Regions from separate parts of the Janthinobacterium sp. SUN120 genome, predicted to be linked through region 2. Evidence: predicted binding sites of a transcription regulator. Region 2 holds the regulator's gene; each other region holds the start of a gene.
The links. Region 2 encodes sigma-54, which starts transcription at its own class of promoters, with help from an activator protein. Its sites were predicted from a motif close to TGGCANGNAANCTGCTTT; they were not measured.
Positions count from the first base shown of each region.

Region 1: the regulator sigma-54 is predicted to act here: its motif matches at 6,895-6,912, upstream of O0879_RS18475 (beta-propeller fold lactonase family protein).
Region 3: the regulator sigma-54 is predicted to act here: its motif matches at 4,944-4,961, upstream of O0879_RS20975 (PEP-CTERM sorting domain-containing protein).

Region 1 covers NZ_JAPUBW010000003.1:107,998-117,604, forward strand. Annotated here, with positions in the region: gene O0879_RS18440 (hypothetical protein) at 1-1,334, opposite strand, end outside; gene O0879_RS18445 (polyhydroxyalkanoic acid system family protein) at 1,535-1,819, shown strand; gene proV (glycine betaine/L-proline ABC transporter ATP-binding protein ProV) at 2,392-3,624, shown strand; gene proW (glycine betaine/L-proline ABC transporter permease ProW) at 3,621-4,724, shown strand; gene proX (glycine betaine/L-proline ABC transporter substrate-binding protein ProX) at 4,734-5,792, shown strand; gene O0879_RS18465 (acyl-CoA-binding protein) at 5,931-6,185, opposite strand; gene O0879_RS18470 (FKBP-type peptidyl-prolyl cis-trans isomerase) at 6,385-6,741, opposite strand; gene O0879_RS18475 (beta-propeller fold lactonase family protein) at 6,939-7,910, shown strand; gene O0879_RS18480 (polysaccharide deacetylase family protein) at 7,921-8,775, shown strand; gene O0879_RS18485 (sterol desaturase family protein) at 8,772-9,607, shown strand, end outside.
Region 2 covers NZ_JAPUBW010000006.1:185,426-195,032, reverse strand. Annotated here, with positions in the region: gene lptC (LPS export ABC transporter periplasmic protein LptC) at 1-87, shown strand, start outside; gene lptA (lipopolysaccharide transport periplasmic protein LptA) at 113-694, shown strand; gene lptB (LPS export ABC transporter ATP-binding protein) at 694-1,449, shown strand; gene O0879_RS25335 (RNA polymerase factor sigma-54) at 1,454-2,932, shown strand; gene raiA (ribosome-associated translation inhibitor RaiA) at 3,002-3,364, shown strand; gene O0879_RS25325 (enoyl-CoA hydratase/isomerase family protein) at 3,493-4,578, shown strand; gene rapZ (RNase adapter RapZ) at 4,579-5,442, opposite strand; gene hprK (HPr(Ser) kinase/phosphatase) at 5,558-6,493, opposite strand; gene O0879_RS25310 (PTS sugar transporter subunit IIA) at 6,530-7,012, opposite strand; gene queF (NADPH-dependent 7-cyano-7-deazaguanine reductase QueF) at 7,346-8,188, opposite strand; gene ilvA (threonine ammonia-lyase, biosynthetic) at 8,271-9,607, opposite strand, start outside.
Region 3 covers NZ_JAPUBW010000004.1:76,513-86,119, reverse strand. Annotated here, with positions in the region: gene O0879_RS20995 (CpaF family protein) at 1-657, shown strand, start outside; gene O0879_RS20990 (type II secretion system F family protein) at 668-1,645, shown strand; gene O0879_RS20985 (type II secretion system F family protein) at 1,765-2,703, shown strand; gene O0879_RS20980 (LytR C-terminal domain-containing protein) at 2,715-3,797, shown strand; gene O0879_RS20975 (PEP-CTERM sorting domain-containing protein) at 3,867-4,856, opposite strand; gene O0879_RS20970 (hypothetical protein) at 5,068-5,442, opposite strand; gene O0879_RS20965 (hypothetical protein) at 5,605-5,916, shown strand; gene O0879_RS20960 (dodecin) at 5,957-6,163, opposite strand; tRNA gene O0879_RS20955 (tRNA-Thr) at 6,383-6,458, opposite strand; gene O0879_RS20950 (ClpXP protease specificity-enhancing factor) at 6,485-6,997, opposite strand; gene O0879_RS20945 (glutathione S-transferase N-terminal domain-containing protein) at 7,137-7,748, opposite strand; gene O0879_RS20940 (cytochrome c1) at 7,869-8,633, opposite strand; gene O0879_RS20935 (cytochrome bc complex cytochrome b subunit) at 8,670-9,607, opposite strand, start outside.

The DNA of each region.
Region 1 (9,607 bases), on a different contig from region 2:
TCCGATTCGCTGTATTCCGCATGGTTCATGGTACCGCAGCAGGCGCGCCTGTCTTGCACGGCGCCCGCTTCGTCGATGACATCGGGGGCAAAGGTCATTTGTCCATCCTCCGTCATGGCATTGTCCTTGAGTACTTCGCGCACGGTAAAGCTGTTGCGGATGAAATCGAGATAGCTGGTAAAGCCGTCGGCTTGCGCCAGGGTCAGCATGTGGCCGGCCACGTCAGCGTACGTGGCCGCCTGGTCGGGGGACGCCACCAGGGCGCGCAAGACCAGGCTGCGCAGGTAGTCGCCGCAACGGTGCAGCACGGCCGCGTCATCTTCCAGCTGGGGCTGGCGTTCGTGGGCAAAGATGTCGGCCAGGATGTCGTAGATAGCGCCTGTAAACACTTGCGAGATGGCGTGCACTTCCGTGCCGGCCTCCGACAATTTGATGTCGTTATCGGCATTGCGCAAGCCGTTCGGCCGGCCCAGCGCCAGGCCGAACTGTTCCGCCAGGTCGGCCAGGAAGGTTTTGTCGTGCAGGTCGGACTTGGTTTGCGCGATCACGGCTTCGACCTGGTCCAGCTGCGACAGGGCCAGGAAGATGGCCGTCAGGTCGCCGAACGATTCGTGCAAGCCGCCCGTCTGCGGTGGATTATTGTTGAGCAGCCAATTCGGCTTGAGGCCATCGAGGATGGCGTGCCCGGTTTCATGCGAGACGATGTCGAGCGAACGGCAGGTGTAGACGCGCTCGGTGGCGCCGCTGGGAATGAAGTCGCCGAACTTGAGGGCCTTGTCGCTGCGGCTGTAATAGGCATTCATGACATTGGGCAAGCCGTGCGGGAACACGCGCAGCGGTGCCGTGTTGCTGGCGCTATTCCATTGCCAGGGCAGGGGCGGCGCCGTGTTGTTGCTGGCCATCGCGCGCTGGTACATGGTCAGCGTCATGCGCACGATGGCGAACGTGTGCACGGCGTCGAATTGGTCGGTGTTGGGCGAGACGATGAAGTCGCCAAAGGCGTTCGGGCTGACCTGGGCGATGCCCGGCTCGCCAAAGGTGATGCGCGCGTCGCGCGGACCTTGCAGTATCAGGCCGGGCAGGAAGGACTTGCGCGTGCCCAGCTCGCTCACGGACGGGTCTTGCTTCCAGATCAGCACGCGCGAGCCGACGGGCACGGCGGCCAGGTTGCGGACCGTGGCGTCCGTCAGTCGGGGCGGACCCGGCTGCAGGGTCAGTTGCGCATTCTTGCGGTGCAGGCGGTAGGGCGCCGAGGGGGTAGGGACATAGCCGACAGGCAAGGACACGCATTTGGTCAGCACGGCTTCGACCGGCACGATGACTTTCTGGTCCATGGTAGCTCTCCAAGACACTCGCAACTGGAATGGAGATAGTCGGCCTGCTTCGGTGGTTGCGGTTTGATGCGGCGCAAGTGCGGCGCAAGAAAGCGCGGTTTTTTCCGTGTGCCGCCGTTCCCCATGGCTGCGGCTGCCGCGTGGCGGCTGGTATGATGCTGGCCGTATGGCACCCGTTTTTATAATAAAAGGATCGTTTGATGGCGGATATAAATATAGTTCAGCAACATAAGCTGACAGCAGAAAAGGCGCGCGAAGCGGCGCAGCAAGTGGCCGACAAGCTGGCCCAGGAGTATGACCTGGCGTGCGCCTGGGATGGCGATGTGCTGCGCTTCGAGCGCAGCGGCGTCGATGGTTCGCTGACCCTGGAAAAAGAGCAGGCGCAACTGCAAATCAAGCTGGGCTTCATGCTCAGCGCCTTCGCTTCCACGATTGAAGGCAAGATCGCCGAAAAGATGCGCAAGGTGTTTACCGAGCCAGTTTGACCCGCTTGTCTGGCGCCATGTTTGGTGCTAGAAAACGTGTCGCAGCGATGGGCGAAAAGACGATGAAAACACGTCGCTTTTCGCCTTTTTCACGTCTGACTGTACGCTGGCGAACATTGCTAGCACATTTCTATTTGGAAAGCCATTGGACTTTGGCGGTTTTTTGCGTTATACTTGAGTCATATTTACAACAGCTACACCGCGTTTCACCATCTGCTTCGCAGTACTCCCCACTCGCTGAGTGGTGAATAATTCATTGGGTTTTACACCCGCATCCAGTTAAAAGTAGCTTGGTCGATTTTTTTTCGGTCAAATACATTTGGTGCCATGTATTTGCATGGCGCTAGCGTTGTTAAAAGTCCTGAACCACAGCCTCTTTTAGCACGCACACGGCACCCCGGCACCGGCTTTGGCCATCCGCTGGTCACATGCGTGTCACCCCCTGTTTCCTGTCGCTCCCGTGCGCTTTTGCGCCGTGGCGTAGCCGACGCAACAGGGTTTGCTGATTCCCGCCGCAAGCTGGCAGCTTGCTGGGTTTCATTCCATTCGTCAAATCGAGGGAGAACCACATCGTGGCAAAACAAATCATTATCGACCATGTGTTCAAAGTGTTCGGCGACAAGCCAGAAGAAGCACTTGAACTCGTCCATCAGGGCGCCAGCAAGCAGGATATCCTGGCCCAGACCGACTGCACCATCGGCGTTTTCGACGCCACCTTTACCATTGAAGCGGGCGAGATCTTCGTCATCATGGGCCTGTCCGGTTCGGGCAAATCGACCCTGGTGCGCATGCTGAACCGCCTGATCGAGCCGACCGCCGGCCGCATCCTGATCGACGGCAACGACATCAATACCTTGCCGGATGCCCAACTGCGCGCCCTGCGCCGCAAGGACATCAGCATGGTGTTCCAGTCGTTCGCGCTGCTGCCGCAAATTACCGTGCTCGACAACACTGCCTTCGGCATGGAACTGGCCGGCATGCCCAAGGCCGAGCGCCATGCGCTGGCCCAGCAAGCGCTGGAACAAGTGGGCCTGGACGGCTACGGCGCCAGCTATCCCGACGAATTGTCGGGCGGCATGCAGCAGCGCGTGGGCCTGGCCCGTGCGCTGGCATGCGATCCATCGATTCTGTTGATGGATGAAGCGTTTTCCGCGCTCGATCCGATTATCCGTACGGAAATGCAATCGGAACTGCTGCGCTTGCAGCAAATCAAGCGCCGCACCATCGTCTTCATTTCGCATGACCTCGACGAAGCCATGCGTATCGGCGACCGCGTTGCCATCATGAAAGACGGCCACGTGGTGCAAGTGGGCACGCCGGAAGAAATCCTGCGTAAACCTGCCAACGATTACGTGCGCAACTTCGTGCGCGGCGTCGATGCGGCGGCCGTCTTCAAGGCCAGCGATATCGCCCGCAAGAGCCAGATCGTCGTGTCCGAGTCGCCGAGCCGCGGCTCGCGCGCCGCGCTGTCGATGCTGGAAGAGCAGGATCGCGCGTTTGCCTACGTCGTCAATCCGCAGCGCAAGTTTCTCGGCGTCGTCTCGGCCGATTCGCTGCGCAGTGCGCTCGACGGCCATGTCGGTCCGCTGGGCCTGGCGCATGCCTATCTGCCCGACGTGCAGACCATCAATGCAGATGAGCCAGTCGCCGGCCTGTTCGGCCAGGTGGCGCAACTGCCTTACGCCGTCCCTGTGGTGGCCAATGACGGCAGCTTCCGCGGCGCCATCAGCAAGACAACCTTGCTGAAGTTCCTCGACCGTGACACGCCAGCCATAGCCGAACAACAACAGAAAGGACAAGCATGAATCCAAGCACCGTTTCCACAGTAGAACCCGTTGTTGAACAGGCCGCCCAAATCAATCCCTGGGCGCTGACGCCGCCTACCGACGCCAGCACCGCCTGGCTGGACGCCGCCGCGCCTGCCGTGCAGCCGGAACATGCGTCCGGCTTTCACCTGACGCAGATTTTCGACGGCTCGCTGCCGCTGGAAAGCTGGATCAACCAGGGCCTGGGCTGGGTCGTCGCGCATTTCCGTCCCTTCTTCCAGGCCGTGCGCGCGCCGATCGACAGCGTGCTGTCCGGCGTGGAAGGCGTGCTGCTGGCCGCCCCGTCGCTGACGGTGATCGCCATCATCGGCTTGCTGGCATGGCAATTTACCAGCCGCACCCTGGCCGTCGGCACCGTGCTGGCGCTGCTGCTGGTGTCGATGCTGGGCATCTGGCCGGAAGCCATGACGACCCTGTCGCTGGTCTTGACGTCGCTGGCGTTCTGCCTGGCCATCGGCTTGCCGTTGGGCATTTTCCTTGCCAGCAGCGACCGCGCGCAGAATATCCTGCGCCCCCTGCTGGACGCCATGCAGACGACGCCCGCCTTCGTCTACCTGGTGCCCGTGGTGATGCTGTTTGGTATCGGTAATGCGCCTGGCGTGATCGTGACGATCATCTTTGCCCTGCCGCCGCTGGTACGTCTGACCAACCTCGGCATCCGCCAGGTACGTCCCGACCTGATCGAAGCGGCCCGCGCCTATGGCGCCTCGCCGTGGCAGTTGCTGACCCGCGTGCAATTTCCGCTGGCCATGCCATCGATCATGGCCGGTATCAACCAGTCGCTGATGCTGTCGCTGTCGATGGTCGTGATCGCCTCGATGATCGCCGTGGGCGGCCTGGGCCAGATGGTATTGCGCGGCATCGGCCGCCTGGACATGGGTCTGGCCACCGTGGGCGGCCTGGGCATCGTGTTGCTGGCCATCACCCTGGACCGCTTGACGCAAGCGATGGGCCAGCCACGCCGCGGCGTGCGCCACTGGTACCAGACGGGTCCAGCCGGTTTCGTGCTGCGCCTGGTGCGCGGCAATGCGGAGAAAAATAATGTTGAACAGCAAGTAACGCTGGCCAACGCACAATAAAGGATACACATGCATCAAATCGACAATTTTAAAGTGACGCAAAAATCGCAACGCAAGTTCCAGCTGTTTTCCGCCCTGGCGATCGCCGCCATGGCCCTGACCACCAGCCTGGCCATGGCGCAGACGCCGGCCGCCGCTGCCGATGCGCTGCCCGGCAAGGGCGTCAAGGTGCAACCGCTGCAAAGTTCGATCGCGGAAGAAACCTTCCAGACCATGCTGGTCGACAAGGCCCTGGAAAAGCTGGGCTACGACGTGCAGTCGATCAAGGAAGTGGAATATCCGACGGCGCATATCGCCATTGCCAACGGTGACGCCACCTTCATGGCCGTGCACTGGGACCCGATGCACAAGGATTTCTATAACAATGCGGGCGGCGACGCCAAGCTGTCGCGCACGGGCCAGTATGCGGGGCCTGCCGCGCAAGGTTATCTGATCGACAAGGCGACGGCGGAAAAGTACAACATCACGAATATCGACCAGTTGCGCGATCCCAACCTGGCCAAGCTGTTCGACCATGATGGCGATGGCAAGGCCGACTTGACCGGTTGCAACCCAGGCTGGGGCTGCGAAGCGCTGATCGAGAACCACATGGATGCGTATAAATTGCGCAAGACGGTGACGCACGTGCAGGGCAGCTATGCGGCCCTGATCGCCGACACCCTGGGCCGTTACAAGCGCGGCGAACCAATTTTGTACTACACGTGGACGCCGTACTGGGTCAGCGGCGTGCTGGTGCCGGGCAAGGACGTGGTCTGGCTGAAAGTGCCGTTCTCGGCTAATCCGGACAAGGTGAATACCCGCCTCGACGATGGCAGCGACTACGGCTTTGCCGTCAACACGGCGCGCATCGTGTCCAACAAGGCTTGGGCGGAGAAGAATCCGGCCGCGGCCAAGCTGTTCGAAGTGATGCAATTGCCCGTGGCGGACATCAATGCGCAGAACGAGCGCATGCGCCGCGGTGAAAACACGCAAGCCGATATCGCGCGCCACACGGCTGGCTGGATCAAGTTCCATCAGCAGACGTTTGACGGCTGGATCGCGCAAGCGCTGGCGGCGGCGAAAAAGTAAGTTTGCGGCTGAGATAGGCGTAAAAAAAGTGGCTACCGATTTGGTAGCCACTTTTGCATTTTCAGCCTGTTTTTGTGGTTTTTGGTGAGTTTTCAGCCGTTTTCGGCCTATTTCTCTGCAAAACAGGCGTTTTCAGGTTTAATCCTTCAAGTCTTCGATCAAGTCGATGTATTGCTGTTGCGCCTCTTCCTTCGAGGTGCCGGCCAGGGCCGCCCAGGCGTCGAACTTGGCGCGGTTGACGAAGTCGGTCATGCCAGGACGCTCGCCCGTGGCGTCGCCGCTCGACGCTTGCTTGAACAAGGCGTAGATTTTCAACAAGGTCATATTGTCCGGACGCTCGGACAGGGTCTTGGAATCGAGCTGCGCTTGTTCGAATTGCTCTTGTAAACTCATGATGGCTCCTGTGTGCTGATGGAATCGCTGGAAAAGTGCGGCAGGCCCGGCGGAGTGGCCACCGTGCGTGCTGCAGTGCCTGACATCATAGTGAAAAAAGCGCGCCGTGCATTAGAGGACACACTCAAAACAAAAACGCCGCCGCTGCGTGAACAGGGGCGGCGTCGGTACAGTCGCTTGAGCGCTGCGGAGTCGGTGCTTATACGCCCAGCAGTTCGACGTCGAAAATCAGGGTGGCGTTCGGAGGAATCACGCCGCCGGCGCCGCGTGCGCCATAGCCCAGTGCTGCCGGGATGATCAGCTGGCGCTTGCCGCCCACTTTCATGCCTTGCACGCCTTCGTCCCAGCCTTGAATGACGCGGCCGGCGCCCAGCGGGAATTCGAATGGATCGTTGCGGTCCTTGCTCGAGTCAAATTTCGCGCCGGCGCTGCCGTCGTCGTTTTGCAGCCAGCCCGTGTAATGCACGACAACATTGTTGCCGGCTTGCGCTTCAGCGCCTTCGCCAACGGTGGTGTCGATGTATTGCAGGCCGGAAGCGGTAGTGGTGGTGGTCATGATTATCCTTGTGTAGGCGATGAAAGCTTCAGATTGTAGAGCAATGAGTTGCAAAGCGCCATTCCAGGCCTGGCACGGGGAAAAAACGGAAATTACGGCGATGTGTGGCTGCCGGCAGCATTTAAGGGGGGATTTCACACAATAAATACAGTGTTCCACGTAAAATGCATGTTTTGTATTTAACAGTGATTTTTGCCATGTTCCGCAGTCTACGCCGCCTTGTTTTTTCCTCGCTGTGCCTGGTTTCCGCAATATCGACGGCGCAAGCCGAAGTGGTGGTGGTGCTCAATTCCCGTGATGCTACGGTGCAACTGCTGGACCAGAAAACCTATGCTCCCCTGTCCACCTTTGCCGTCGGCAAGGAACCGCACCATCTGATGGAAACGCCGGACGGCAAGTCGCTGATCGTCGCCAGTTCCGTTGGCAACGAGCTGATTTTCCTCGACCCCGTGTCGGGCCAGATCCAGCGCCGCATCAGCAACATCCTCGACCCGTACCAGATCGGCTTTTCGCCGGACCAGAAATGGTTCATCTCGAACTCCTTGCGCCTGGACCGCATCGACCTGTACCGCTACGACGGCAAGAACCTGACCCTGGCCAAGCGCATCCCGCTGCCAAAATTGCCCAGCCACATGGCGTTCACGGCCGACAGCACCATGGCTTTCATTACGCAGCAGGGCAGCAACCAGGTCAGCGCCATCGACCTGGCCACGCAAACGGTGAAATGGACCATGCCTGTCGGTCCGGCGCCAGCCGGCATCACGATGACGCCCGATGGCAAGCATTTGCTGGTGGGCATTATGGGCAGCGATTACGTGGAAGTGATCGACTGGCGCACGCAAAAGACCGTCAAACGCATCAAGGCAGGCGCCGGCACGCACAATTTCCGCGCGCTGGGCGACAACCGCATGACGTTCGTCTCGAACCGCGTGTCGAACACGATCAACATCATCGACCAGCAAACCCTGGAAAACGTGGGCACCATCAATGTGCCGGGCGGCCCCGATTGCATGGAAATCACGCCGGACGGCAAGACCATGTGGGTAACGTTGCGCTGGATCAAGAAAGTGGCCGTGATCGACTTGACCACGCGCAAAGTGATCAAGACCATCCCGGTGGGCCGCTCGCCCCATGGCGTGTACTTCGCCACCCACTCGCCGCGCATGTGATGAGCAGGTGATGATGAAACGCTTCATTTTCGCGGGCCACGCGCCCGCCATGCTGCTGTGCGCCAGCGCCATGCTGTCGCCCGCGCATGCCGCCGCACCTGCCGCCGTACCTGTTGCCCCAGTCGCATCTCCAGTTGCATCGCCAGCGCCGGCCGCCTGCAAGGGCACCATCTACATGACCTTCGACACGGGTAGCCAGTCGCAAGCGCAGCTGATCGCCGACGTGCTGAACAAACGCCATGTGAAGGCAACCTTCTTCCTGGCCAATGAAAAGACGACGCGGGGCGACTATTCGCTCGATGCCTCGTGGGCGCCGTACTGGAAAGCCCGCGTGGCCGAAGGCCATGCGTTCGGCACGCATACGTTTGACCACGTGTACTGGAAGAAGGATCTGCCCAACGGCTTGATCCAGGTCAAGCCCCAGTTCGGCAAGGATGGCGGCAAGCTGGCCTCCATCACGGATCAGCAGTTCTGCGAGGAATTGCGCCGCGTCGATACGCGCTTCCAGGAGCTGACCGGGCGCAAGCTCGACCCGTTCTGGCGCGCGCCGGGCGGCTACACGTCGCCGCGCACCCTGGCGGCCGGCAGCTCCTGCGGCTACCAGCACGCGGGCTGGGCGCCGGCCGGCTATTCGGGCGATGAATTACCCAGCGATAAGTATCCAAACGCCACGCTGCTGAAAAAAGCCCTGGCGAACTTGCGTAGCGGCGATATTTTCATTGCGCATATGGGCATCTGGTCGCGCAAGGATGCATGGGCACCGGCCAACCTGGACGCCTTGATTTCCGGCCTGCAAGACAAAGGTTTCTGCTTTGCCACCCTGCGCGAGCACCCTGCCTATGCGCAGAAGAAGGGCCAGCCATGATCGCCGCCGACATCGTCAGCTTCGTTACGCCCGTCATCGATGCTGTGGTCGACGCCTTTGGCGCGGCGCAAGGATGGCTGTTCCAGACGGTGGTGAACCCGCTCGTATATCACCTGGGCTTTGGCGAATTCACGGAAGAAGCGTTCGAGGGCACGGAGTGGCTGCTGATCGGCCTGTGCGAACTGGTGCTGCTGTTTCTCGTGCTGCGTCCGCTCGAAGCCTTGATTCCCGCGCAAAAGATGACGGACCCGCGCGCCCGCTGGAACGATTTTATCTATACGGTGCTGCACCGCATCGGCCTGTTTTCCGTCGTGGTGTTCTTCACGCTCGATCCGCTGATGGATGCATTGGCGGGCGCCTTGCGCTTCGACAATATTCATCCATTGAACCTGGAATCGCTGTTGCCCGGCATCAGCCCCTTGCTCAGTTTTATCATTTATTTTGTGATACTGGACTTCGTCGATTATTGCTACCACCGGGCCTCGCACCATTTCGGCTGGTGGTGGGGCTTGCACAGCCTGCATCACAGCCAGCAAAACATGAACTTGTGGAGCGATGACCGCAATCACTTGCTCGATGACTTCCTGCGCGACGTGGTGATGGCGCTGGTGGCGCTCGGCATCGGCGTGCCGCCGGGCCAATACGTGCTGCTGGTGTCGATTTCGCGCATTTTGCAAAGCTTGCAGCACGCAAATGTGAGGATACACTTCGGCCGCATCGGCGAGCGGCTCTTGATCTCGCCCCGTTTCCACCGCACGCATCACGCGATCGGCGTGGGGCACGAGTCGAAAGGCAAGGGCAGCATGGGTGGTTGCAACTTCGGCGTGGTCTT
Region 2 (9,607 bases):
AATAACGCCACCGGCGTCGTGGAAGTGCAGAATGCGCTGCGCATGGTCCTCCCGCCGAAACCGCGCCCGGCCGCGGCGGCAAAATGACAGAATGAAACAAGGAAACCATATTATGAAGAACATCTTGCTGTTGACCGTATTTTCGCTGGCCATCATGGGCGTGGCGCATGCCGAGAAGGCCGATTCCGAGAAGGAAGCCGTCATCACGGCACGCAGCGGCCACGTCGATGACATCAAGCAGGTGCGCACCCTGACGGGTGACGTCGTGCTGGTCAAGGGTACCCTGACCATGAAGGCGGGCCGGGCCCTGATCACGGAAGACCCGCAAGGCTACCAGTTCATCACCTTCTGGGCCGATCCCGGCAAGCTCGCGACCTTCCGCCAGAAGCGCGATGGCGCGGGCGACCTGTGGGTCGAAGGCGAAGCGGAGCGCGTGGAATACGACAACAAGACGGAAGTGGTGAAACTGTTTTCCAGAGCCAAGCTGACGCGCCTGGAAGGGGCGAAAGTCACCGATGTGGCCAACGGCGCCTTCATCTCGTATGACAGCCGCAAGGAAGAATTTGCGATGGAAAATTCCAACAGCGGCACCAGCACCGCCGATGGCGGCAGCGTGCGCATGGTGATCCAGCCGAAGACCAAGGCGCCGGCAGCGGAGAAAGCGCCGGCCACGCCCGCGCCAGGAAAGAAATAATGGAAAATACACGTTGCGGCAGCACCCTGATCGTTCGCGGGCTGCAAAAAACCTATGGCAAGCGGCAAGTCGTGCATGATGTCTCGCTGCAAGTCGAATGCGGCGAAGTGGTGGGCTTGCTGGGCCCGAACGGCGCCGGCAAGACCACCTCGTTCTACATGATCGTCGGCCTGGTGCCGTCCGATGGCGGCAGCATCGATATCAGCGGCGTGGATATCTCCAGCCTGCCGATCCACCGCCGCGCACAGATGGGCCTGTCCTACCTGCCGCAGGAAGCGTCCGTCTTCCGCAAGCTGACGGTGGAAGACAATATCCGCGCCGTGCTGGAAATCCAGACCGTCGAAGGCCGTCCGCTGACGAAGGCCGAGATCGAGGAACGGCTGGATAAATTGCTGGCCGACCTGCAGATTGAAAAGCTGCGCGAGAACCAGGCGCTGTCCCTGTCCGGTGGCGAACGCCGCCGCGTGGAAATCGCCCGCGCGCTGGCCACCGATCCCCGTTTCGTGCTGCTCGACGAGCCGTTCGCCGGCGTCGATCCGATCGCCGTGATCGAGATCCAGCGCATCGTGCGTTTCTTGAAGGAGCGCAATATCGGCGTGCTGATTACCGATCATAATGTGCGTGAGACGCTGGGTATTTGCGACCGCGCCTACATCATCAACCAGGGCTCGGTGCTGGCGTCGGGACGCCCCGACGACATCATTGCGAACGAGTCGGTACGCCGGGTCTATCTGGGCGAACACTTCCGCATGTAAGCCAATGAAACAATCATTGCAGCTGCGCACTTCGCAGCACCTGGCACTGACGCCGCAGTTGCAGCAATCGATACGCCTGTTGCAATTGTCTACCCTGGAATTGCACCAGGAATTAGAGCAATTGCTGACGGACAATCCCTTGCTCGAACGCCTCGACGATCCGCTCGACCGTTCGCTGCGCCTGCTGTCCGACGGGGCCTTGAGCTCCACGGCCGCACCGGCCGAAGGGCCGCCCCAGCCACCAGGCCAGGAGGCGCCCGCAGCGCCGGCCGAAGCGGAAGCGTTTGACGGCGAGGGTGGCGACAGCCCGGCCGCCGCGGATGGCGGCGACAGCGACTGGAGCGAGGCGAGCCGGGGCAAGGCGCCCGACGACGAAGATTCGCGTCCGCAATTGGAGGCTCATCACTGCACGCTGCGCGAACACCTGATGGAGCAGATGCGCGTGACGGTGCTCGAATTGCGCGACCGCGCGCTGGTCGAGCTGATCATCGACGCGCTCGACGACAATGGCTACCTGGAAGAGTCGCTCGACGACATCCTGGCGCGCCTGCCGGAAGAGCTGGAAATCGACGCCGACGAGATGCGCACGGCCTTGTCGCTGCTGCAAAGTTTCGATCCGCCGGGCGTGGGCGCGCGCAACGCGTCCGAATGCCTGGCCCTGCAAATCAAGCGCTTGCCGCACATCGCCATGGTGACGCGGCGCATGGCCCTCGTGATCGTGGAAAAGCACCTGGCCTGGTTTGCCCAGCGCGATTTCAACAAGCTGAAAAAAGCCCTCGATTGCGACGATGAAGACTTGCGCGAAGCGCAGACGGTGATTCGCCAGTGCAATCCGCATCCGGGCGCCGTGTTCGCCTCGGACGTCTCCGATTACGTGGTGCCCGACGTCGTCGTCAAGCGCGCGCGCAATGGCTGGCAAGTCACCCTGAACAACGACGTCATGCCGCGCCTGCGCGTCAACGCCATGTACGCCAACTTGCTCAAGCAGGGCAAGGGGGAGGGCGCCATGGGCGCACAGTTGCAGGAAGCCAAGTGGCTGATCAAGAATATGCGCCAGCGCTTCGACACGATCCTGCGTGTGGCGCAGGCGATAGTAGAAAGACAAAAGAACTTTTTCTCGCATGGGGCCGTTGCCATGCGCCCCCTTGTGCTCCGTGAAATAGCTGATACACTGGGTTTACACGAGAGTACTATCTCGCGGGTAACAACTCAAAAGTACATGCTGACCCCGCACGGCATGTTCGAGTTGAAATATTTCTTTGGTAGCCACGTCGCCACCGAAGCGGGGGGCGAAGCGTCATCGACGGCGATACGGGCATTGATCGTGCAACTGACAGGAGCAGAAGACCCTAAAAATCCTTTATCCGACAGTAAGATTGCGGACATGCTGGGGGAACAAGGCATGGTGATTGCGCGACGTACTGTTGCCAAATACCGGGAAGCATTAAAAATTCCGCCAGTGAGCCTGCGTAAGTGTTTGTAAGTTTTTTTCGGTTCCTCTGCGGGCCGGATAGGATGGACCGCACGAACCCGATCATCTTTAGGAGTGTGTATGAATCTCACCATCAGCGGACATCATCTCGAAGTGACACCAGCCATCCGTGAATACGTACAAACGAAGCTGGAGCGCGTGAAACGTCATTTCGATCAAGTCATCGATATCGCCGTGATTCTGACCGTGGATAACCTCAAAGAGAAAGAAAAACGTCAAAAGGCTGAAGTCAACCTGCGTTTGAGCGGCAAGACTGTCTATGTGGAAAGCTTGGCGCACGACCTGTACGCCGCGATCGATACCCTGATCGACAAGCTCGATAGGCAAGTGATGAAATACAAAACCAAAGTGCAAGGGCACGGTAAAGAGGCGATCAAGCATCTGCCAGACAACTCCGAGGAAGAAGCCGTCGTCGCCGTCTAAGGCCACCCGCTTCCAGCAGTTGTGATCAACTAAGGGCGCACATTGCGCCCTTTTTTGCGCCCAGCGGAACGCAATGTTCCCCGCGCAGGTATTAGAATATTCGCACTTTCACTTCTTTCTAGCCTGCCATGAGCGACTTCGTCCAGACTTCCATCCGCAACCGCACCGGGCACATCGTGCTCGACCGTCCGAAAGCCTTGAATTCCCTGTCGCTGGAGATGGTGCGCGCCCTGAGCGCGGCCCTGCTGGCCTGGCGCGACGATCCGCAGGTGGACGCCGTCGTGATCCGCTCCAGCAGCGATAAGGCCCTGTGCGCCGGTGGCGACATCCGTTTCTTTTACGATGCGGGTCTGGCCACGCCGCAAGGCGGCAGCGCCCTGCTGGAAGATTTCTTTACGGAAGAATATGCTTTAAATCATTTAATTCATTTCTACCCGAAACCGTATATCGCCGTGATGGATGGCGTGGTGATGGGCGGCGGCATGGGTGTGGCGCAAGCCGGGCCAGGCAACCGCTTGCGCATCGTGACGGGCCGCACGCGCATGGCCATGCCGGAAGTCAATATCGGCCTGTTTCCGGACGTGGGCGGCAGTTATTTCCTGTCCCGCCTGGCCGGCCAGCTGGGCCTGTACCTGGGCTTGACGGGCTTGACGATCAACGCGGCCGACGCCCTGTACACGGGCCTGGCCGATGTCTACCTGCCCGAAGCGCAGATGGGGGCGCTGCTGGACCTGTTTGAATCGACGCCGGGCGAGGCCTTGCCTGTGGCCATCAAGGCGCTGGCGGCACCATTCCAGGCCGAGGCAGGCGTTTCTCCCCTGGCCACGGCGCGCGCGGCGCTGGACCGCCATTTCAGCGCGGGTTCGGTGGCGGCCATCATGGCTTCGCTGGCGCAGGACGACAGTGCGTTCGCCACCAAGGCGCTGGCGGCCATGCGCCTGCGTTCGCCCTTGATGATGTCGGTGACCCTGGAGTTGCTGCAGCGGGGCGCCCACCTGGGCGTGGCCGATTGCCTGCGCCTGGAGCGCACAGTCGTGCGCCACAATTTCGAACATGGCGAAGTGCTCGAGGGCGTGCGCGCGCTGGTGGTCGACAAGGACAATGCCCCCCGCTGGAATCCCGCCAGCCTGGACGAAGTCGACGCGGCCATGGTGGCGCGCTTCTTTGCGCCCGTCTGGCCGGCTGCGGCGCATCCGCTGCGCCACCTCGATTAACTAGCTGCGCTCGCGGTGGCGTAGAACCACGCGCTCGTTGGGTCCGAAATATTGCGCCAGCCGCTCCGCCATGTACACGGAGCGGTGCTGGCCGCCCGTGCAGCCGAGGGCTACCGTCAGGTAGCTGCGGTTGTCGGACTTGAATGATGGCAACCATTTCTCGATGAAGGCGCGGATGTCGGCCAGCAGTTCCAGCGCGCTGGGCTGCGCGTCGAGGAAGGCGATCACGGGTGCGTCGCGTCCATCGAGGGGGCGCAAGGCCAGGTCGTAATAGGGATTCGGCAAGGCCCGCACGTCGAAGACGAAATCGGCATCCAGCGGCACGCCCAGCTTGAAGGCGAACGATTCGAAGAACAGGGTCAGCGGCGCGCGTTCGGAGGCGACGATATCCTTGATCCAGGCACGCAGCTTGTTGGCGCTCAGTTCCGACGTGTCGATCACATGGCCCAGCTGTTCGATGGTCGACAGGCGTTCGCGCTCTTCCGAAATGCACTCGATCAGGGTGCGGCGGCTGGCCGGATTCTGGTTCGGACGCAATTCGTGCGACAGCGGATGGCTGCGCCGTGTTTCCGAGAAGCGGGCCACCAGCGAATGCGTGGTGGCTGTCAGGAACATGACCTTGACGTCGTGCCCCTGGTCGCGCAGCAGGGCCACATTGTGCGGCAGGCTGGTCAGCGACTCGGCGCTGCGCGCATCGACGGCGACGGCCAGTTGCGGTGTACCTTCGTCGAGCAGGGTCTGCACCAGGCTGGGCAGCAAGGCCGGTGGCAGGTTGTCGACACAATAGTAACCGGTATCTTCCAGCACATTGAGCGCGACGGATTTACCGGAGCCGGATATTCCGGTGATAAGGACGATATGCATAACCCGATCATACAATAAAGACCGGCGCTCCGCTCCCAAGGCAACTATCTTTACAAATTATTGCAATTTCGACTGTAGTATTGGTTAAACAAAAGAGGGCGTGCTTCTTGCAACGCTAGTCGCCGCTCATTGCCAAACGTTGCCGTTCCATGAACTCCTGCAAGGTATCGATGCCGCGCAGTTGCAAAATCGTATTGCGCACGGCCGCTTCCAGCAGCACGGCGATGTTGCGGCCGGCGGCGACGGGGATGACGACCTTGCGCACAGGCAAGCCCAGCACGTCTTCCGTGGGGAACAGGAAAGGCAGGCGCTCGACTTCTTCTTCCAGCGCGTTGCGGCGCACCAAGTGCACGATCAGCTTCAGACGCATCTTGCGGCGTACGGCCGTCTCGCCAAAGATGGCCTTGATATCGAGCAAGCCGAGTCCCCGCACTTCCAGCAGGTTTTGCAGCAGGGGCGGACAGCGGCCTTCGATCATATTGGGCGCGATGCGCGAGAATTCGACGGCGTCGTCGGCCACCAGGCCGTGGCTACGCGAGATCAGTTCCAGTCCCAGCTCGCTCTTGCCCAGGCCCGAGTCGCCCGTGATCAGCACGCCCACGCCCAGCACGTCCATGAACACGCCATGCATGATGATGCGTTGCGCCAACTTTTTCGACAGGTAGACGCGCAGGAAGTCGATTACTTGCGCGGCCGGCAGCGGGGTGGAGAACAGGGGGATGTTTTGCTCGTCGCAGATGGCGAGGATGTCGGGCGGCGTTTCCAGCCCTTGCGCGATGATCAGCGCGGGCGGACCGCCGGCGATCAGTTCGCCGATCACGTGGGTGCGCGTGTTGACCTTCAGACGCTGGTAGTAATTGATTTCCTGGTGGCCGAAGACCTGGATGCGGCCCGGATGGATCAGGTTCAAGTGGCCCACCTGGTCGGCGGCCGACGAGACGTCGCCCGAGATCAGGCGCTCGCCGCCGGGGAAGCCGGCGAACCAGCCCAGTTGCAGACTTTCACGATTATCGTCGTACAGGCGTTGTATCGTCAGCGGCGTTTGCAACATGGCAGTCTTCTTCAGGAGTGGAGGAATACCTGAAGTTTAACCTGCCGCTTGCAGACTGGGTTGCCAATTGACGATGCGCGAATGCACGGATTTCGGTTCCGGATCCGTGGCCAATGCCGTGCGGAAGGCGTCGTCGGAAAACATTTCGGCGATTTCCGACAGGATTTCCAGATGTTGCTGGGTGACATGATCTGGAATCAGCAGGAAAAACAGCAAATTGACGGGCTTGCCATCGGGCGATTCGAATGGAATCGGCTCGGCCAGGCGCACGAAGGCGCCCAGCGGCGCTTTCAAGGTTTTGCTGCCCTTGACCCTGCCATGCGGCACGGCCACGCCATGGCCCAGACCGGTCGAGCCCAGGCGTTCGCGGGCAAACAGATTGTCCGAGACGGTAGAGCGGGCGATGCCGTAATTGTTTTCGAAGATCAGGCCGGCTTGCTCGAAGGCGCGCTTTTTACTGGAGACTTCCAGGTCCAGCAGGACGTTTTCGAGGGATAATATTTTGCTAAGATTAGTCATGACACTCAATGAAATGGTGCAATGCGCAGAGGGCTTGCGAGCCGAATTATAGGCCTGTTTCGGCGGCCTGTAACGCCAATTCTCAACAGTATACGCCCGCTGCGGGCGCAGTGGGCGCTACAGCCCACGTGGTCATCATTTTAGCAAAAAAATAACATCGGCGTGTATCGGCTATTTCTTGATTAAAAACACGCGGTGCGCCGGTTTTTCCGCCGCCGAATGCCGATTTTCCGATTTTTCAGCGTCTTTGACATGCTCTGCGGCACTACTGCAACGTTGTTTTAAAACACAGCCAACATTCCTGTTGGCATGGTTGCGGGGTGTTGTTTGGCGTTACTGGCGCGCATTGCGCAGATTGCCCGGCATCGCCCCGGTGCTGAAGTTGCTGCGCCAGGGATTGATGTCGAGGCCGCCGCGGCGCGTGTAGCGCGCATACACGGACAGTTTTTGCGGCTTGCACTGACGCAAGATATCGACAAAGATGCGCTCCACGCATTGCTCGTGGAATTCGTTGTGTTCGCGGAAACCGATCAGGTAGCGCAACAGGCTTTCCTGGTCGATCTGCGGTCCCGCATACTCGATCTGCACGCTGCCCCAGTCGGGCTGGCCCGTCACCAGGCAATTCGATTTGAGCAAATGCGAGACGAGTTTTTCTTCCACCGGCGCTTCATCGAGCGCCGCCTTCAAGAGCAGCGGCGAGGGCGTATATTGCGTGATTTCCAGGTCCAGGCGGTCGAGCAGCACGCCGTCGAATTCGCCCATTTTCAGCTTGCCGAAATCGTCCTGCAAGGTCAGTTCCACTTGCACGGGCGCGCCGAAACCCTTCGATAAGTCCTGCTTGAGCAAGGCCAGCAGCGCATCCGGGCTGTCCAGCCTGGTCTGGTTGAACGAATTCAGATAGAGCTTGAACGACTTCGATTCGATGATGTTCGGCGAATCGGCCGGCGCACTGACCTTGGCAATCGCCACTTGCGGCTTGCCGCGCTGGTTCAGCCACGACAGTTCATACGCATTCCAGATATCGAGGCCGAAGAACGGTAATGTACCGCGCAATTCCAGCTCGTCGCGCTTGCCCTGGCGGGGAATGGGAAACAGCAGTTCCGGCGCGTAATCGGTGCGGTAGGCGGAGCTTTTACCCAGCGGGGATTGTTCGGCGAGGTCGTTGGTGGTGGTCATGGTCGTGTGGCGTGAATTCAGTCAAGCACGCATGGTAGCCTAATTCTCCCGACGGCGAGTAGCCGCCGCCGGGAGGTGATGCTTACCCCAGGAACAGCTTATAGACGGGATTGCTGCTTTCATCCCAGTAACGGTAGCCCAGGGTATCGAGGAAGCGGGCGAATTCTCCCATTTCATCGGGCGGCACTTGCAGGCCGATCAGGATGCGCCCCACGTCGCCGCCCTGGCTGCGGTAGTGACATAGGGAAATATTCCAGTTCGGCGCCATGCTGTCGAGGAAGCGCATCAGGGCGCCCGGGCGCTCGGGGAACTCGAAGCGGTACAGCAGCTCGTCCTGCGCCAGCCGGCTCTTGCCGCCCACCAAGTGGCGGATGTGCGACTTGGCCAGCTCGTCGTGGGTCAGGTCCAGGGTCTTGAATTCGTGTTCCTCGAAAGTCTTCGCCAGTACGCTTGATTCATGTCGGTCGGCAATTTGAATGCCGACGAACACGTGCGCGGCTTTTTCATCGCTGATGCGGTAATTAAATTCCGTCACGTTGCGCGCGCCGATGAGCGAGCAGAAACGCTTGAAACTGCCCCGCTGTTCGCGCATGGTGACGGCAAACACGGCTTCGCGGAATTCGCCCAGTTCGGCCCGTTCCGCGACGAAGCGCAAACGGTCGAAATTCATATTCGCGCCGCTGGCGATGGTGACCAGGGTTTCATTGTTGACGGGGTGCTTGGTCAGGCTGGCCCGTTCCACATAGGCCTTGGCGCCGGCGATGGCCAGCGCGCCGGACGGCTCCAGGATGCTGCGCGTATCCGTGAACACGTCCTTGATGGCGGCGCAGATGGCGTCCGTGTCGACGGTGATGATTTCATCGACATACGCCTGCACGAGGCGGAAGGTTTCCTCGCCGGCCAGGCGCACGGCCGTGCCGTCGGCAAACAGGCCCACGTCGTTCAGGGTCACGCGCTCGCCCGCTTTCAGCGAACGGGCCATGGCGTTCGAATCGACGCTTTGCACGCCGATGATCTTGATGTCGGGACGAATCTGTTTCACATAGGCAGCAATGCCGGCGATCAAGCCGCCGCCGCCGATGGGCGCGAAGATGGCGTGGATGGGGCCGGCGTGCTGGCGCAGGATTTCCATGCCGATCGTGCCCTGGCCGGCGATCACGTCCGGATCGTCGAACGGGTGCACGAAGGTCAGCTTCTGTTCCTTTTCCAGGGTCAGCGCATGGTTGTAAGCATCCGTGTACGACTCGCCGTGCAGCACCACTTCCACGTGCACGCCGCCGCGTCCCTTGACGGCCTCGACCTTCACCAGCGGCGTGGTGGTCGGCATGACGATGACGGCGCGGCAACCCATGCGCGCGGCCGACAGGGCCACGCCCTGGGCGTGGTTGCCGGCCGAGGCGCAAATCACGCCCCGTTTGC
Region 3 (9,607 bases), on a different contig from region 2:
AGCGGCAAGACGACCCTGCTCAACGTGCTGTCCGGCTTCATTCCTGGCAGCGAGCGCATCGTCACCATCGAGGATGCGGCCGAACTGGCGCTGCGCCAGCCGCACGTGGTGCGCCTGGAAACGCGCCCGCCGAATATCGAGGGCAAGGGAGAAGTGAGCCAGCGCGCGCTGGTGCGCAACGCGCTGCGCATGCGGCCCGACCGCATCATCCTGGGCGAGGTGCGCGGCGCCGAGGCGCTCGACATGCTGCAGGCGATGAACACGGGGCATGAGGGTTCGCTGGCGACCATCCACTCGAACACGGCGCGCGACGCGCTGGCGCGGCTGGAAAACATGGTCGGCATGGCCAGCGTGAACCTGACGCCGCGCGCCACGCGCCAGCAGATCTGTTCGGCCGTGACGGTGGTGATGCAAGTGTCGCGCCTGACGGACGGCGCGCGCAAGCTGGTCAGCCTGCAGGAAGTGACGGGCATGGAGGGCGACATCATCGCCATGCATGAAATCTTCCGCTTCGAGCAGACGGGCGTCGATGCCGCAGGCAAGGTGCTGGGCCACTTTTGCGCCACCGGCGTGCGGCCCCGTTTCACGGAACGCTTGCGCATGTTCGGCGCGCCGGTGCCCGATACGGTGTTTGATCCCGACCGCATCTACGAATAAAGGAAGCATCATGGACCTGGTGTTCTACGGCTTTGCCGTGCTGCTGTTCGCCGCCTGCATCCTGATGGTGGAAGGCGCCTGGCTGTGGTGGGCGGGCACGCACGGCAGCGCGGCGCGGCGCATCAACCGGCGCTTGCGGCTGATGGCGGCGCGCGGCGAGGCCGGCGGCGAGCGGGTTTCCATCCTCAAGCAGCGCCGCTATGCGCGCTCGCCTGGCCTGGAGCGCTGGCTGCGGCGCCTGCCGCAGGCGGCAAAGCTCGACCACCTGCTGCTGCAATCGGGCTTGTCCTGGTCGGTGGCGCAGTTCCTGGGCGGCGCGGGCGGCTTGCTGCTGCTGGCGCTGCTGTGGCTGGCCATCTGGCCCATGCCGCTGCCGGGCGCCTTGCTGCTGCTGGGCGTGGCGGGCGGCGGGCCGTGCATGGTCGTGCTGCGCGCGCGCGCGGCGCGGCTGAAAAAGATCGAGGCGCAATTGCCGGAAGCGGCCGATTTCCTGGCCCGCGCGCTGCGCGCCGGGCACTCGTTTTCGAACGTGCTGCAGATGGTGGGCGATGAGCTCAATGAGCCGATCAGCGGCGAATTCAAGATGGCGCACGAAGAGATCAATTACGGCGTGCCGATGAACGAGGCGCTGCAAAACCTGGCCGCGCGCATTCCGCTGACGGATTTGCGCTACCTCGTCATTGCCGTGCTGGTGCAGCGCGAATCGGGCGGTAATCTGGCCGAAGTGCTGGTCAGCATCGCGCGCATCATCCGCGCCCGTCTGAAGCTGCTGGGGCAGGTGCGCGTGCTGTCGGCCGAGGGGCGCATGTCGGCCTGGGTGCTGGGGCTGATGCCGGTGGTGATGATCGGCGTAATGGCGCTGGTCAACCCGCAATACATCAGCCTGCTGTGGACGGATCCCAGCGGCATCAAGCTGCTGTGGTATGCGGCCGGCATGGTGGCGCTGGGTGTCGTCTGGATGCGCAACGTCATCCGCATCCGCATCTAAGAGATCGCCTGAAAAAAAGTCCATGGCGTTGTTGCGTCGCCTTGTCGTACTGTCGTACTGCCTTCGGCGACACGCCTAGCCCTGAACGTTTTGTCAGTCGATCAATCGGAGGAAATGCCATGACTGGCCCGCAACTGCTGTTCCTGTTGATCGTCTTCGCCGTGGTGGTGGCGCTGGCCCTGCTGGCGTGGCTGATCTTCTTTCCCGGCGCCTTGCGCCAGCGCCTGTTCGGTGCCATGGCGCCGGCCGCCAGCGAGGCGGTGGCCGACACGGGCTGGGTGGAGCGCGTGGCGCGCGTGGCGCAGCCGTTCAGCAAGCTGTCGCTGCCGGAAGAGGGCTGGGAGCGCTCGCCGCTGCGCACGCGCTTCATGAACGCGGGCTGGCGCCAGGCCAGCGCGCCGGGCCTGTACTTCGCCGCGAAGACCGTGCTGGCCCTGCTGTTCCCCACCGTGCTGGGGCTGTATGCGGCCAGCGCCATGGCGGCGCAGCTGCGCAGCGTGCTGCTGTTGCTGCTGTGCGTCAGCGCCACCGTCGGCTATTACCTGCCGAACCTGGTGCTGGCCAGCACGGCCAAGCGGCGCCAGCGCGACATCTTCGAAAACATCCCCGACGCGCTCGACTTGCTGACCGTGTGCGTGGAAGCGGGCCTGAGCCTGGAGCGCGCGCTGGTGAAGGTGTCGGGCGAAATCCACATCAAAAGCGTGGTGCTGGCGCAGGAATTGCAACTGGTGCTGATGGAAATGCGCGCCGGCTTTTCCAAGGAAAAGGCGCTGCGCAACCTGGCCTTGCGCAGCGGCGTGGAAGATGTCGACACCCTCGTCGCCATGCTGATCCAGTCGGAACGCTTCGGCACCAGCATGGGCGATTCGCTGCGCGTGCACTCGGAAAACCTGCGCGGCAAGCGCAGCCTGCTGGCCGAGGAGGCTGCCGCGAAGATCGCCTTGAAACTGCTGTTCCCGCTGATCTTTTGCGTCTTTCCCACCCTCATGCTGGTGCTCATGGGGCCGGCCGTGATCGAAGTCTATCGCGTGCTCGTGCCGGCCATGGCCAACCGCTGAAAGGAGCTACCATGCGCTTGACGATTTCCCGCCTGGCCACCGCCTGCGCCTGCCTGGGCTTGGCCGCCTGTACCACGCCGCCGGCCCACGCGCCGCTGCCGCAGTGGCCGGACGCCGATGCCGCCTATGCGGCGGGGCGCCAGCATTTCGAGCGGGGGGACTTGCCGGCCGCGCAAGCGGCCTATGCGCAAGCCTTGCGCGCCGCGCCGCGCCATGTGAATGCGCGCAACGGCCTGGCCGTGCTGTACGCGCAGCGGGGCGAGCACGACGCGGCGATCGCCCAATGGCTGGCCCTGACGCAGGAAGCCGGTGCGCCGCAGCCGCAACAGGCGTATCTGTTCAGCAATCTCGGTCGCGCCTACTATTTGCGCGGGCGCGATGCGCAAGCGTTGACTGCGCTGGAACAGGCGTGTCTGCTCGATCCGCTCAATGCGCTGGCCTGGCAGCACCTGGCGCAAGTGCTCGAACGGCTGGGACAGCACGCGCGCGCGGCCGTCATGCGGCGCCAGGCGCAGAGCCTGCAGGAACATGATTTACGGAGCGACATGGCCGTCTTGCGCAACGCGGCGCCGCCGCCGGGCGCGCCCGCGGCCGCGGCCGCGCCGCTGCCGGATGCGCCCGCCATGGCGCGCATCGAGATCACGCAAGGCGACGGCATGGCCCGCTTGCAGCGCGTGCCGGCCGCCGTGCGCAGCGTGCCCGCTGTCACGGCCGGGCGGTCCATGCCGGCTCCTGTCTCGCCCCGCCCGCGCCTGGAAATTGTGAATGGCAACGGCGTGCCTGGCCTGGCCGCCGCCCTGGCGCGCAGCTTGGCCGGCGCTCCCGTGCAAGTGGTGCGCCTGGCCAATGAAACCGGCTTCCAGGTGGCGCGCACGCGCGTCGAGTACCGGCCCGCGCAGGAGCAGGCGGCGCGCCAGCTGGCGCGCCAGTTGGGAACGCAGGTGCAAACCCAAGTAGAAACCCAGGCCGGCGACTGCCCCGCCAGCGAGCTGCGCCTGGTACTGGGGCGCGATTTGAGCGATCCGGCCATGCTGCACCGTTACTATGTGCAGCAATTGCAGCTGGCGCGCCAGGCGCTGGCACGGCTCGGTTAAAACGTCTTGAGCGGCATAGAAAAACGCGGCGCCTTGGCGGGCGCCGCGTGTTTTTCATGCTGCGGATGATTACGGCTGGCGGCGCCGCGTAAAAGCCAGGGCCGCCAATCCCATGCCCAGCAGGAACAGCGTGCCCGGCTCCGGTACCGCAAGCGGCGGATCGATGACGACGATATCGGTGCGCGTGGACTTGGAAAAATTCAGGGTGTAACTGCCGGCCGGCAGGGCGAAATTCGAGGTCAGGGAAAACATCGCGAAGCCATTCGTGAAGGCGCGCCCCGTGGCGGGGTCGTTGGTGCCGGCCGTCATGTTCAGGCTGAACGGGTCGAGGCTGCCGGCGCCATGGTTGCCATTGATGTCGCTGCCATTGTTGGCATCGCCATCGGGCGCGAACTGGAAGATCACGCCATCGGCGTTCGCGTGCGACAGGCAGCCGGCGGGGCTGGAACTGTTGCACGAGATATTGAAGATATCCATGATCGACACGTTCGACTTGTCGCCCATGGTCGTCACGCTGGTGCGCAGGTCGCGCCGTCCCATGAAGCTGAAGGTGATGAAGCCGGCGCTCGACAGGGTCAGGTTGACGGAGCCGGTCAGCGTGTCGCCGGCCGTGGCCGTGGCGGCGCCGATCGTGTTGCGCTGTGCTTCCGCCACGGCGCTCACGCTGGCGCCGCCATTGAGCATGTTGCCGAAGGCATGCGCATCGCCGCGGGCAAATTCCAGGGTGGAACTGGGGCTGGGCGCGTAGTGGTTTTGCGGCAAGCCGCTGCAGCCGCCGCCCGAGCACACTTGCAGCACGTCGGCGTTGGCGGCCGGGCCCGTATTGACGGCGCGCGGATTGACGGCTACGCCGCCTTCGAAAAAAGCGCTGTCGCTGGCATTGCGGTTGGCGCCGGCCAGCGACAGCGCACCGGCGCTGGTGGTGATGCGGAAATTGTTCAACTCATTGACGGCCAGGCCGTACGCGCCGGCCTGTGCCTGGCCGCTGGCCAGCAGGCTCGCCGCCGCCAGTGCGCCCAGCCAGCCCAGGGTCTTGCTTCGTGTGTGATCAACGTTCATCGCAGCCTCTTGTCGTGGTCAGTCTCGGAAAATCCGGGGGACAAAGAATCCAGAATGACTTGCCTGGATTCATCTCGTAGACAGGGATAAGCAGCTTGCGTGCCACACAAAAATATCACAAGAAATCAAGTGCTTGCGCAAAGCGGACTGAGCTGGATGAAGTGAAGTGTAAGAAAGGCCGACGCCGCTTGGCGGGCGCCGTCGGCCCGCCTCAGGTGCCCCGGTGATAGCCCAGGTGGCCGCCCGAATTGCGTGCGCAACCGCAACCGATGCGCGCCACTTCCTCGCCTTCCGTCAATTTCCAGTTGGTAATCGTCGTGTGGTTCCAGTCGATGTCGCTTTTCTTGACAGGTTTGACCGTCAAGATGCGTGCTTCCGCATCCGTGTACTCCATCAGCTCTTCGTCGTCGGCGATGTCGAAATGGCGGTGGATCAGGGAAATGCCGAAGCGGTCGAGCGCGCCGTAGCGTTGCAGCACGTCGCGCAGCTCGCGAAAGCAGGCGAGATCGTCGGGCAGCAGCGGATTGACGGCGGAAATATCGGCGACGGGTTGCCATTGCATGGCGTGGATGTTCAGGCTGTGCATGATAGGCTCCTGTGCCCCATGATGATAGGCCCAGGCTGCCGGAGGGGCGCCGGCACGCCTGGCGAAATGCCCATCGTGGACGCAAAGCCGCTGCGGCGCTTGCGCCGTATCAAAGGTGCGGCACATCGCCTCTCGTCCGATCATTGCCCGGTAAAATAGGCCATGGCAAACAAAACCCCCACCTTCCCCGGCGCGCGCACGGGCCGCGGCCAGGTCCTGGCCGTGCTGCTGTCGAACCGCGACCAGTCCGGCGCCGAACCGCTGCAAGGCCGCGTCTCGCTGGCCGCCATCGTCAAGGCATTGAAACGCAAATACCACTGGCCGATCGAAACGCACAGTTTTCCCGCCAACACGCAGGATGGCCGCGCCAGCTGGGCGACCGTCTACAGCTTGCCGGACAAGGTCATCGAGACCGCGCTGGAGGCCGGCGGCCGGGAGTGGCTGGAGAGCCGGGGAGCGGCCGGACGGCGCTGAGCGCGCCGCTCGCTTTACTCGATCCTTTTACTCGATCCCTTTATTCGAGCCGGAAGCCGACCTTCAGCGTGACCTGGAAGTGCGCCACCTTGCCATCGACGATATGGCCGCGCGAATCGGTCACTTCATACCAGTCCATGTGCTTGACCGTCAGCGCCGCCTTGGCAATGGCATCGCGTATCGCCTGATCGCTGCTCTCGGTCGACGTGCCGACCAGTTCGATCAGCTTGTAAGTGTGTGCGGACATGATATTTCCCCAGGTAGGCAAGCCAGACATCGGGAGCCTGCTTTGCGCAAGCACGTGCTCATCTTGCGCCTAAATGTGCGGGACGTCATGGCGCGGTGCAGCAATGCATCAGCCTGGATGACGATGCGTGTCCGTGTTCCGGATGGCTTCCGCAGGCGTGGGAAAAGAAAAAAGGGCTACCAGCCGAAGCGGGTAACCCTTTGATTTACTGCTGAATTCTGGTGCCGACTGCCGGTTTCGAACTGGCCACCTGATGATTACAAATCAACTGCTCTACCAAATGAGCTAAGTCGGCAAAAACTGCGCGTTGCGAATTATACGCTATTTAATGCGTGTCAGGGTCGGACGGCCGCCTTTTTTTGGTGGCTCGTCGTCGCCGGGCGTGGCGCTGTCGCGTTGTTCGGGGGAGCCGGTCGGCACGGACGACAGGGTGGGACCGCTGGCGGCGGGGGCGAGCACGGGCGGCGGGACGTCGGCGGAGGCGGGGCTGTCCGTCGGTTGCGCATCCGGATCATCGTTGCCCAGCACGGGCTCGAAGGCCATGCCCTGGCCGTTTTCGTTGGCGTAGATGGCCATCACGTTGTCGACCGGCACGTAGATTTCGCGCGAGACGCCGCCAAAGCGGGCGTGGAAGCGGATGGCGTCGTTGTCCATCTTCAGGCCGCTGGTGGCGCCGAAGCTGATGTTGAGCACGATTTCGCCCTTTTTCACGTATTCCATCGGTACCGTGGTGCGCGAATCGACTTTGACCGCGAGATAAGGCGTGTAGCCGCTGTCGGTGCACCACTCGTAGATGGCGCGCAGCATATAAGGTTTGGTTGAGATTTCAGACATGGTAGGCACGGTGAGGCGGGAGCGCCCCCGTCAGCATGAGGCGGGCGCACCGGTAGTTCAAAAGACTGGGACAGCGCAAAAAGCAACTTTAACATATGCCCCAAGATATCCCGGCAGGCGCGGCCTGCCGGGATTATCTTTAGCGGCGCATGACTTTTTCGGAAGGGGTCAATGCCTCGATGTACGCAGGACGCGAGAAGATGCGTTCGGCGTATTTCATCAGCGGTGCGGCCGTCTTCGACAGTTCGATGCCGTAGTGGTCCAGGCGCCACAGCAGCGGCGCGACAGCCACGTCGAGCATCGAGAATTCGTCGCCCAGCATGTACTTGTTTTTCAGGAACAGCGGCGCCAGGGTCGTCAGGCGGTCGCGGATTTCCGCGCGTGCCTTGTCGTGGGCCTTGTCGTTGCTCTTGGCGCGTTCGCTTTCCAGCACGTGCACGTGCACGAACAGTTCTTTTTCGAAATTGAACAGCATCAGGCGCGCGCGGGCGCGCATCAGCGGATCGGCCGGCATCAGTTGCGGATGCGGGAAGCGCTCATCGATGTACTCGTTGATGATGTTCGATTCATACAGGATCAGTTCGCGTTCGACCAGGATAGGCACCTGGCCATACGGATTCATGGTCGAAATGTCTTCCGGTTTGTTGAACAGGTCGACGTCGCGCACTTCGAAGTCCATGCCTTTTTCAAACAGGACCAGGCGGCAGCGTTGCGAAAATGGGCAGGTTGTACCCGAATAGAGAACCATCATTTTTTATAGTTCCTTAGAAACAAAGGGGGTGAAGCCGCGAACGGCTCACCCCAGGTCGCTTGTCCACTCATGCGGACAACGCAGAAACAGGCATAAACCGGCCTATGGCCGGCGCCTCACTTATTTGACTTCCTTCCAGAACGACGCGTTAAGGCGCCATGCCAGCAGAGCAAAGACCGACAGGAACAGCAGCACCCACACGCCCAGGCGCTTGCGTGTTTGCTGTGCCGGTTCGGCCATCCACTCCATGTAGCCGACCAGGTCGGCTACCGCATTGTCATACTCGATCTTGTTCAACGTACCTGGCTTGACCTGCTCGAAGCCGGCAAATTTGTGGATCTTCTTGCCAGCTTCGTGCGGATCATTCTCTTCCACGAACTTGGCAGACTGGACACCTTGCAATTCCCATAATACATGCGGCATGGCAACATTCGGCACGACCATGTTGTTCCAGCCGGTCGGACGAGTGTCGTCTTTATAGAACGTACGCAGGTAAGTATACAGGTAGTCGCCGCCTGTGCCAGCGGAAGATGATTTCGCGCGCGAAATTACCGACAAATCCGGCGGTACGACGCCAAAGAAGGCCTTGGCGTCCTGCGGTGCCAGGCTCGTCGTCATCAAGTCGCCGACTTTATCGCCGGAGAACAACAGATTCTGCTTGATCTGGTCTTCCGTCAAGCCCAGGTCGCGCAGGCGGTTGTAGCGCATCGATACGGCGGCGTGGCAATTCAGGCAATAATTGACGAACAATTTGGCGCCATGCTGCAGCGCTGCCATGTTGGTCTGGCGGTCAGGAGCCTTGTCCAGCGGAAAGCCGCCTTCGCTGGCGAGAGCCATGGCGGGCACGAGGGCCAGGATGGCGAGCAGTTTTTTTGCAATCTTCATATGATGTATGTCCTTTGAGCGTGGCGTGAGAGCGGCTTAGTGCGGGTGAAACGTCACACGCGACGGCACGGTCTTGAACTTGCCCATTGCACTCCACCATGGCATCAACAGGAAGAAGCTGAAGTAAATCAGGGTGCACACTTGCGACACGATGGTCTTCGTATCCGTTGGCGCCTGGGTCCCGAGGTAGCCGAGGATCAGGAACGACAGGCCGAAGATGGCGTACACATATTTGTGCCAGTTCGGACGGTAGCGGATCGATTTCACCGGGGAATGGTCGAGCCATGGCAGGAAGGCCAGGATCACGACGGAACCGCCGAAGAACACCACGCCCCAGAATTTCGCGTCCAGCACCTGCGGCAGCATGCCGATGATGGCGACGATGGCGATGCCGGCGATGGCAGACTTGACCGTCGTCGACAGGCGCGACTTGAGCCAGATGAACACCACGTAGGCAGCCACGACACCCATCAGCACGTACATGAAGTCGGCCGTGGTGGCGCGCAGCACCGAGTAGAACGGCGTGAAGTACCAGGTTGGCGCGATGTGCAGCGGGGTCTTCAGCGAATCGCCTGGCAGGAAATTGTTGTATTCCAGGAAATAACCGCCCATTTCCGGCGCAAAGAAGACGACGGCGCTGAAAATGACGAGGAAGATCGAGACGCCGAACAAATCGTGCACGGTGTAGTACGGGTGCGAAGGAATCGAATCGACCGGGTGGCCGTCGGCGCCCAGGTTTTCCTTCACTTCGATGCCGTCCGGATTGCTCGAACCGACTTCATGCAGGGCGATCAAGTGCGCTGCAACCAGGCCCAGCAGTACCAGCGGGATGGCGATCACGTGGAAGGCGAAGAAGCGGTTCAGGGTCGCGTCGGAAACGACGTAGTCGCCGCGGATCCACAGCGACAGGTCAGGGCCGATCAGCGGGATGGCGCCAAACAGGTTGACGATTACTTGTGCGCCCCAGTACGACA